2 regions of the Planococcus chinensis genome follow, and region 2 is predicted to be linked to the other one. Evidence: riboswitches for the same ligand, from Rfam matches in the RefSeq annotation. Region 2 holds a riboswitch; the other holds the start of a gene.
What was found. A riboswitch is a leader RNA that binds a small molecule or an ion and turns the genes downstream of it on or off. The one in region 2 is predicted to bind cobalamin.
Positions count from the first base shown of each region.

Region 1 (5,100 bases), on a different contig from region 2:
GCGGCACCATTGATGAAAGACAGCGGCAGGACATGGCGATGGTCCGAGCCCCAGATGAGGCGGACCATATGCGGCACGACCAGTCCGACAAACCCGATTGTGCCGGATACGGCGACCGCTGCTCCCGTCAGGACAGAACCGCTGACCAAAATCATCATTTTGCGTTTTTTCACATCCACACCGAGGTGCTGCGCCCGTTCTTCACCGAACAGCATGGCATTCAACTCCCTGCGATTAAGCCAAAGGATGAACGAACCGATGAGGATGAACGGCAAGGCCATCTGGACATACGGCCAGCCACGCATCGATACGCTTCCGAGCAGCCAGCCGATGATCTGGCGCAGTTCTTCCCCGGTCAAAGCAATCATCAACGAAATCAATGAACCAAGAAACGAACTGAAAATGATCCCTGTCAGGATGACCGTCTCCATTTTCATCGCTTTGTCCACAAGTTTAGCAAATGCCATCACGGCGAGCATTGTTAACAAAGCTCCAATCATGCTCATGACCGGCAGCGTATAAATGCCGAGAAAAGGGATCGAAATGCCGAAAAAGAGTGTCATCACGGCGCCGACTGAGGCACCGGAAGACACTCCTAACGTGTAGGGATCAGCCAATGGGTTTTTAAGAAGCCCTTGGAATGCGGCACCCGCGATCGCGAGTGCGGCGCCAACAAGGCCAGCCAGCACTACGCGCGGCATGCGGATATTCCATAAGATATTGGCTGCTGCTTCGTCCGACGCCGGATTCCATAGCACGGCCGGCGAAATCGCCACCGTCCCCACCGTCACTCCCAGCACCACTGCCCCTGCCAATAGAAGAAGAGAGACAAGGTAGGCGGCAATGGTTTTACTCACTGAATACCTCAGGGTATACCGCTTCAGCCATTTCGAGCAAGCCCTCAGTCAATCTTGGGCCCGAACGGTTGACCAAATCCGAATTAACATCAACAACTGCCTTTTCCTTCACCGCAGCCACACTTTCAAAGCCTGGACGCGCCAAGACTTGATCGACTGCTTCCGGTACATAATAGCCATATGTCGTCAAAATCACATCCGGATTGGCTTCAACGATCGCTTCCGGATCCATGCTAACCCAGCCTTCAAGGTCTTTAGCAACATTTTCCGCATTGATGATTTCAAGCATATGATCCATAAAAGTCCCGCTTCCTGCTGTATAGATTTCCGGATCTCCGGAAACTTCGATAAATACTTTTTTCGGTTCTTTAACCGCACTTGCCTGCTCTTTTATTTCCTCCACTTGCACTTCCATTTCAGAAACAAGCGCATCCGCTTCTTCCATGGCGCCAGTCGCCTGGCCGATTACCGTAATCGTATCATATACTTCATCAAAATTTTTCGCTTCTTGCACCACATAAACCGGAATGCCGGCATCGCGCAGCTGCTGGAATCCAGCTTCTCCGACGGCAACGCCTGATTCATGAGCCAGCACCACATCCGGGTTCAAGCTAATGATTTTTTCCACGTTGAATTCCTGTCCGCCGATTTTTTCGACTTTGGCTGCTTCTTCCGGATAATTATCAAAATCGGAAACTCCGACTATTTTTTCGCCGAGGCCCAGTTCATACGAGATTTCCGTGTTCGACGGAATCATCGAAACGATGGCATCCGGTTCTTCTTCAATCACGACTTCTTCGCCGACAGCATCCGTCAATGTAACTGGAAACTGGGCTTCCGCCACTTCCTTCGGCGGCTCAGCCGGTGTTTCAACGTCCTGTTCCTCAACTGCCGCGTTTTCTCCGCCGCATCCTGCCAGCATTACGGCTGCAAGCCCTGCACTCATCCCAAACTTCCAAAACTTTTTCATGGTGGTTTCCTCCAATTTTCTTTTTCCATTCAGCGCTGAGCCAGCGGAGGGGGACCGCTGGCTCAGCGCTGAAGCCGTGCTTTTGCTCATTATGTATTCCGATACCGCTGCGCTTTCGGGCCTTTTCCAATGAAAAGACCCCCCGCAGCGATGCGGAGGGTCTGAAAGGACGACATAAAAAAACATGTGCATCCAGCCGGTCCTCGCAGGCTTAAAGAGCGTTTCATAAAGGCAGGTCTCCTGGCTCGTGGTCATTGCGTTCTGCACCTTCCCGAAGATCGGCTTCAGTGGCATTCTGCAGATTGCTCTCACTTACAGTGGCGGGACCGCGCCGGAATCGAACCGGCTTCCCTTTTAACTCATGTTCTTAGACATAAGCACCTTTATGATATGAATATTCAATTCCGTTACAAAATCCATTATACACGAAAAAAATTCCGTGTCTCTTACATTTTTTCCGGAGCTGCGACACCGACCAGTTTCAAGGCATTTCCAAGCGTCGTTTTCACGGCAGTAATAAGCGCCAGGCGCGCACGCGTCATTTCCTCATTCGAAGCATCCAGGACTTTATTGGCGTTGTAGAAACTGTGGAAATTGGCCGCCAGTTCGTGGATATACGTTGTCACGCGGTGCGGTGCGCGCATTCTTGCAGCGTCCGCCACCACTTGCGGGAAGTCGCCGAGTTTCTTCATGACATCCACTTCCTTTTCGGAACTGAGCAGGCTCAGATTCTCCGTCGAAGGCGTGAAGCCAAGTTCTTCTCCTTGGCGCAGGATCGAGCAGATGCGGGCATGTGCATATTGCGAGTAATAGACCGGGTTTTCATTGGACTGCGAAACCGCCAGATCCAGATCGAAATCCATATGGGAGTCGCCTGAACGCATCGCGAAGAAATAACGTACGGCATCCAAGCCGACCAGTTCAACCAGCTCGCGCATTGTCACCGCTTTGCCGGTACGTTTGCTCATCTTCATCTTCTCGCCGTCTTTATACAGCTGCACCATCTGGATGATGCTCACTTCAAGCGTGTCGCGGTCATAGCCCAGCGCTTCGATCGCCGCTTTCATGCGCGGGATATAGCCGTGGTGATCGGCTCCCCAGATGTTGATGAGCTTGTCGAAGCCGCGTGCTAATTTATCTTCGTGGTAAGCAATATCCGGAAGCAAATAAGTGAACGATCCGTCGTTCTTGATCAGGACGCGGTCTTTGTCGTCGCCGAATGTCGTCGAACGGAACCATGTTGCGCCATCTTCTTCATAAATATGGCCATTCGCACGGAGCTTGTTCAGCGCCACATCGATTTCGCCTTTTTCATAAAGCGATGTTTCCGAGAACCAAACGTCGAATTCGACGCGGAAATCAGCCAGATCTTTCTGAAGCTTTGCAAGCTCCACTTTCAAGCCGTGCTTGCGGAACGCTTCAAAGCGTTCTTCTTTGGTCATGGATACGTATTTGTCGCCGTGCTCTTTTACCAAGTCTTCCGCGATGTCCTTGATGTCCTGCCCGCGGTAACCGTCTTCCGGCATGTTCAGCTCCTGGCCGAGCGCTTCGAAATAACGCGCTTCGATCGACCATGCCAAATTGTTGATCTGGTTGCCGGCGTCATTGATATAGTATTCGCGCGATACATCATATCCCGCAAGGTCCAATACGTTGCAAAGCGAATCGCCGACAGACGAGCCGCGGGCATGTCCAAGGTGCAAGTCGCCAGTCGGGTTCGCCGAAACAAACTCGACCTGGACGCGTTCGCCGCCGCCTGAATTGGTGCGGCCGTAATCCGCTCCTTGTTCCAGGACCGTCTTCACAACGTCCAGCAAATACTCCTTCTTGATGGTGATGTTGATGAAACCTGGTCCGGCAATTTCGATTTTCTCGATGTTGGCTGCTTCCTTGTCAATGTTTTCAAGGATTGCCTCGGCAATCGCACGCGGCGCTTTCTTAGCGACGCGCGTCAATTGCATCGCGATGTTCGTTGCGTAATCCCCGTTCGCTTTGTCTTTCGGCGACTCCAAAAAGACGTCCACCGGCTCTGCCGATAATTCCGCTTTCTGGACCGCTTCGCTGATTGCTCCTTTAATGGCGTGCTGTACTTTTTCTACTGCATTCATTGTGTACCCTCCGTAAATTGGATTTCCATCACGTATTCCCCGACAAAGCTTTCGCCCATCGCAAGATCGTAGCGGACTTTGAAATGTGTGTCGCTGACTGACAGCTCATGCGCTTTGGTCGTCAGCATGAACGAACCGTGTTCATTCGTCAAATTGCCGGTTTGCTCTTTATGTAATAAAAACGGCAGCCGCATCTGCAGGCCTCCGCTTCTCATAACCATTGCGTCCTCTTGTCCGAGCTTCACTGTGGTCCGGATGTCCAGTTCGTCCTGCCGCTCCTCGTACTGCAAGTAGCGCCGGTCATTCTTCACCGTCATCGTCCCCTCGGACCACATTTCCATCTTCTGTTCTTCCACGTCCGGCTGGCGGATTATGGTCGTCAATTTGATTTTCACCATTTTCCTCATGCCGCCTGCCCCCTTTTAAGTAATAGCCTTTCCATTATAGCCCGATTCGGCAGACATTTTCAATTGAGGGTTTGCCGGAATCCCGACAAAACGGGCAGAAATGCAAAAAACCACTCCGGGGAGTGGCTGATTGCGATCAAGAAAACCGGCTGCGCCGGATTACCGGATGTACGTTTTTACGAATGAAGGCCGCGCAAAGATATTCGGTTTTTTGTCGATGCCTTCCGCAGTTCCACGCTTAGCGTGCGCCTGCCCGTAGGATTCCGAACTTTGCCAGTTCTTGAACGACGCTTCGTCTTTCCACATCGTCAGGATGATGTATGTATCTGAACTCTGCGGACGCAAAACACGGATCGCTGCGAACCCGGGCTCCCCTTCCACCTTGCCGGCACGGTTCTGGAAACGCGCTTCAAAAATCTCCCTGCCTTCCTCCGTCACCGGAATGTTGTTGAATACCGCAAAGTAGCCGTCGTTGATGTCGCCGACTGCATTCAGCACTTGGAACGCTTCAAAGCCCTCGGGAGCTGCGCCTCCTTCCGCTTCGAACAGCACCGTCGATTCCTCGCCGTCCACCAGGTAGATCAGCCGTGCGTTCGGCGTTCCAGCAAGCATTGCAACACCCTGGTCTCTATGTCCTGTCCATTTATACAATTCCATCGCCAGCACCTCTTTCGGATTTATATTCCTTTCCATTTTATCTTTTCTGGCGGAAAGAATCTATCCGGACCATTCGTGCGCCGCCGTCAGCCCTTTTCGTT
Region 1 covers NZ_JBHUFW010000004.1:50,073-55,172, reverse strand. The annotation lists gene ACFSDB_RS02785 (FecCD family ABC transporter permease) at 1-857, opposite strand, end outside; gene ACFSDB_RS02780 (ABC transporter substrate-binding protein) at 850-1,827, opposite strand; cobalamin riboswitch at 2,041-2,227, opposite strand; gene argS (arginine--tRNA ligase) at 2,274-3,935, opposite strand; gene ACFSDB_RS02770 (YwiB family protein) at 3,932-4,342, opposite strand; gene ACFSDB_RS02765 (antibiotic biosynthesis monooxygenase family protein) at 4,502-4,999, opposite strand; gene ACFSDB_RS02760 (cation:proton antiporter) at 5,086-5,100, opposite strand, start outside.
Region 1: linked by a shared signal. The riboswitch ahead of ACFSDB_RS02780 (ABC transporter substrate-binding protein) and the one ahead of ACFSDB_RS00305 (acyl-CoA thioesterase) in region 2 are both predicted to bind cobalamin.

Region 2 (5,100 bases):
ACGTCCAGGTAAATCGCGACGGCGCCTTGGCGCTGGCCGAGTTGGTCGACGCTGACCGCCGTGTCGTTGACAAGGCGGATCCACGGAATGACGCCGGACGAGTTGCCTTTGAATTTTTTGATGTCCGATCCCAAAGCGCGCACTTTGCCGTAATAGACGCCGATGCCGCCGCCGTCTTTGCTGAGGCGCGCGATGTCCCAGTTGTTCAAGTAAATGCCGTCAAGCGAATCGTCCACCGTATCGATAAAGCAGGAAGACAGCTGGCCAAAGCTCTTGCCGGCGTTTGACAATGTCGGCGTCGCAACGGTCATATACAGATTGCTCATCGCCCAGTAAGCTTCCTTCACCATGTCCAGCCGCTTTTCCTGCGGTTCGTTCTGCATTAAGGTCATCGCAATGACGAGGAAACGCTCCTGCGGCAATTCATGGACATTCCCTTCGTAATCTTTTGCCAAATAGCGGTCTGCCAGTAAAAACAAGCCGATGTAATTGAACAAAAGATCCCGGTCTGCCTGGATTTCATTGCCCAACGCCCCGATTTCCTCTTTTGAATAACTCTTCAGCAAGTCGCCGGAATAAATGCCGATGCTGCTCAGTTTTTCGACCAGTTCATAAAAATCGCCGTATTTGGCTTCTGTCTGATAGCCCCGGCTTTTCGCCGCACCTTTGTACAACTCGTTCAAATAAAGCTCCGCAGCCACGAATGTCCAATCCGGCTCGGCCATGGAAATGCGGTTGAGCGCATAAATCAAAGACTGCTCGCCTTTTGCTTGCTTTTCCAGGTCTGCCACTTTTTCGAGCAGCGGTGCGGCATCGAGCTTATAGACATCTCTCGCCCGCAGGATCGCTTTTGTCACGGCATCTTTTTCTGTATGGATGATGGTATTCATATCAAACCAGCTCCTTTGCGTGTTCGTTGATTTTCATGCGGCGCTGCTTGCGCTCCTGTGCACTTTGGAACAGCTGCTTCTCGTGTTCGGTTTCCGGCACCACTCCAGGCACCGGCGTCGGTTTTCCGACTTCATCGACGGCGACCATCGTCAAAATGGCGGTCGTCGTCAAGGTTTTCTCGTTGGTCTCGATGCTTTGGCATTCCGCTTTCACGTATACTTCCATCGACGTGCGCCCAGTGGAAATGACGACGCCTTCCAGGAGCAGGACATTGCCGACCCGAGCGGATGACAGGAAGTTCACGGTGTCGATTGATGCGGTCACCACGGCTTTGCCGCTGTGCTTCATGGCCGTGATAGCGGCGATTTCATCGATAAAGCTAAGGACCGTTCCGCCGAAAATGGTGCCCATGTGGTTCGTGTCCGGCGGCAGAACCAATTTGGTCTGGATCGTCCGGGAACGGCTTGCTGCGATTTGCTGTGTCATGTTCAGTCCTCCAGTCGGTATGCGGGCATACAAAAAACCCATCTTCTCAGGGAGAGGATGGGTTGGGTAAACGTAAATAATCCGGCGGAAACCGGCAAAAGCCGCTGCACCGCGCAGAATACCTTCGTTATACCTCCCAGTTCCCGGAGAAGGGCATTAACTTATAACGATGGCAGGTCTCCTGGCTCGTGCGTCCTCCTACACTATGTCCTTCCCGTCCATTGGACAGTGGATTGCCATAGTTCGTCGGCACTTACAGTTGCGGGTACAGCTCCGGTTTTCAACGGATTCCCTATTAAGCCTTTTCAGGCACCATCATTATTGGTCTTACTATATATGGTGTTGTTATGTATACAATTCACTAAATATTGTATTCCTAAACTATAAACTACTTCTTTTTCTTTTTCAAGCACCGTTTTTTAGCAGATTAGCCGGATTTCCAACATGGACGTTTTGTCAGTGTTTCTGCGCCCCCTATGACACAGGAGCTGTTCTTCATTTCTGGCAACGGCACCTGAAGCGCTCCACGCCGGGATATTTTTCTCCTAGGCTCCGGATTTCAAAACCGAGGCTGCGGTAGAAGCCGACCGCTTCGCCGTCCGTTTCTGCAACTATGACGTTTGGGGTAAGTTCTTTCCGGACCGCCTTGACGAGTGCTTTCCCGATTCCCCGGCCTCTTTGGGTTGGAGCGACGGCGATGTGCTTGATTTCGAGCGCCTGCGGATGGAGGCATTCAATGCCGATGCAGCCAGCCAACCGGCCCCCTTCCCACATTCCAAACAGCCGCATGTCCGGCATCTCGATGTAGCGGCTGTATTCCAAGGCCGCTTTTTCGACAGAAGCGGCGTAGGCGAGCAAAACGCCCACCTCCTCGGCCATCTCCGGAGATGTGATTTCCTGCACGCGGTCACTCTCCTTTTTCCATGGTGATAAAGTCTGCAGAATCCGTGCTGAACAGCTGCGCTTCTGCAAAACCGGACTGGCGGTACAAATGAATCGCCCGTTTGTTGAATGCCGCGACCGTCAAGCGTAAGCGCAGGCCTGGATGCTGTTCCTGCACCTTCGCGGCAGCGAAGCTGAAGAACGGCCGGCCGTTTCCTTGCCCGGTCTTTCGGGGATCCATCCCGAGGCCGATATCGATGAACCCGTCCGGATAAGCGCCGGCAAGCCGCCCTTTCGGCACTTGAGCCGCTTTGCCCGCGCACAGAAACCCGAACAGGCTGCCTTCCGCCCACACGGCTTGATAGGTACCGCCGAGCAGTTCAAGGAGCGATTCTTCCGAAACTTCGTTGTTATAGAAATCGTACGGTTCTTCGTATCGCCATCCCAGTATTTCTAAAGCTGTTTCATTGTCCATTGCCTTGAGCGCAAATTGCATGCCAATCCCCCTATTTGATGCCTGCCAGCCAGTCTGCCACTTCCTGTTCCATCTCTCGTGTAAACTGATGGCCGGCGCCTTTAACGATTTTTCTGTCTGTATAGCCTGTATTGCGGGATTCTAAAAGATGCCGGTAATATGCCGCATGTCCTTCGAGCGGCACCGTCCGGTCCTGTTCGCCGTTGATGAGGAGCACGGCGCCTGTGCCCGCTCCCTGCTGCATCGGGTCGAACCCGTTGAGCAGTTCCGCTTCTTCTTTGCGGAGCGGCGACCGGTCCTGCCGTTCGCGGAAAAGCTGTTCGGTCAGCACGAATGCCCCGGAGCCGTTGATGCTTGCGAGCCCTGCGATTTCCGGATAACGCGCAAAGATGCCGGAAGCGATAAAGCCGCCCATCGAACTGCCGACCAGCACAATATCGGATTCCGGAACGCCGAGCGCTTCCCGGAATTCCCCGAACTCTTCGATGCTCTCTATGATGGCTTTCCAGAAATAGATTTGAACCGTCTCCATTTCGAAGGGATTGGCCACCGGATTGCGCGAGTCGTTATAGGCGATCTCCGGCACCACTGCCCGGTGGCCTTGTTTCGCCAGCTCTTCCGCGTATGCCTGCCAGCTTCCAGCAGTCCCGCCCCAGCCATGGTAAAGGAGGACTGTCTTGCCGGTTTTTTCACCCGGCTCTGCCACATGATAAATGAATTTCCCTGCCTGCATTTTTTTCATCAACCTAGCTCCTCACTTGTGTGCGATCAAGAGAAACCGCCTGGAATTGGTCCGTATGCCTTTGGGTGTCCGGTTTTTCCTGATGAATCGATTGAACGCCTCCCGGTCTTCCGGGTACTGCCCAAAATCTGGAATGATCGGCGTGTGCCGGAGCAGGAACAATAAATCCTCCGGCCTTCGGTAATATTCCTGTGCATCATATTCGAAGCATTCGATCCGGTCAAACGCTGCCGCTTCCATCTCTCTTCGGCATTGTGTAAGCAATGAGCCGTCCCGTTCGCCAAATGCCTGCCCGCGGCCGAATGCCGTCTTCAGATTGGCTTTGTCGGTTTCGCCGACTTGCTGGGTCAGGAATATTCCGCCCGGGCGCAGCACCCGTGCCACTTCATGGGCATTGAACGGGCAATGGCGGCTCGTCACCGTGTCAAAAAAGGCGGTTGGAAACTCAAGCCGCTCCGCCTCCATCTGCAAAAAGCAGACATTTTCCCTTGCCACTCTTTGCCGATTGGCATTGGCGGTCTCCACCATCGGACCCGATGAGTCGATTCCGACGATAAAGGCGAACCGGTCCGCGGTGCTGAGCACCTGTTCCCCGCCGCCTGTCCCGATGTCGAGCAGCACACTGCCGGCTGCTGAACGCTCCGCCGCTTCGCTGTAGAAATCCCAGGCGGCACCTTCGACGCTGCATTCCATCCGGCTGAAATCCCATCCGTTAACGGCGCCTATTTGATCGTAGAACGCCCCTTCATCCATTTGCCGCGCGCTCCTGGCCGTCTTCCGCTATGCGGATTTTCCCCAGCAATCCCGAAGTTGTCAGCACTTCTGCAAACTCCCCGTGCAGCGTTGCCAACGTAACATCGTGGACCGTCTCTGCACTGTACTGCCTTCCGTCCGGTCCTGCCAATGCGAAAGCGGCCGCAGCATCCGACACCAGATATGTCTTGAAGCCCAGATTGCCGCTCATGCGGGTGGTGGTCGAAACACAATGGGGTGTCGTCAATCCGACAATGACGACGCTGTCCAGCCCGCGGAGCCGCAGGAACCCTTCAAGGTCCGTGCCGATAAAGGCGCTGTTCACTTTCTTTGTGAATACCGGTTCTTCATCGACCGGCTGCAGCGGCTCGATGATTTCAAAGCTCTCTTTTTCCGGAAAGAACAACGAATCCGGATCTTCCGACCGATGCTGAATGTGGATGACGCAGCCTTCCCGCTGCCGCCAAGCCTCGAGGATGCGTGCCATATTCGCCTCCGCCTGCGGATTGTTCCGCTCGCCCCATGACGGATCGGCGAACGCTTTTTGGGCATCGACGATCACCAATGCCGTTTTCTCCATGTTCAAGTCCATTTCCCCCTAAAACCGTTATAGCCTATTCTTTCTTCGCGCCTCTCTGTAAATCCTTTTTTCTTGTTTCCAGCTTGCGCCTTTGCCACGGGAAAGAGGATTCCTGCGGCAGCTGAAGAATTAAACCTGTAGCCAATCTTTCGAATCGGAGGCGTTACCCATGCAAAAAAAGACAGGCTCCCATCTGGGCATCCCGTTCCAATACTATGAATCCGGCAATCCCGAGAATCCGGTGCTGGTCTGCTTTCACGGACTGGCCGGAAGCAGCATTTATACTTTCAG
Region 2 covers NZ_JBHUFW010000002.1:45,014-50,113, reverse strand. The annotation lists gene ACFSDB_RS00310 (ribonucleoside-diphosphate reductase subunit alpha) at 1-890, opposite strand, end outside; gene ACFSDB_RS00305 (acyl-CoA thioesterase) at 892-1,377, opposite strand; cobalamin riboswitch at 1,532-1,709, opposite strand; gene ACFSDB_RS00300 (GNAT family N-acetyltransferase) at 1,873-2,280, opposite strand; gene ACFSDB_RS00295 (GNAT family N-acetyltransferase) at 2,285-2,755, opposite strand; gene ACFSDB_RS00290 (alpha/beta hydrolase) at 2,766-3,476, opposite strand; gene ACFSDB_RS00285 (class I SAM-dependent methyltransferase) at 3,489-4,229, opposite strand; gene ACFSDB_RS00280 (cysteine hydrolase family protein) at 4,222-4,815, opposite strand; gene ACFSDB_RS00275 (alpha/beta fold hydrolase) at 4,979-5,100, shown strand, end outside.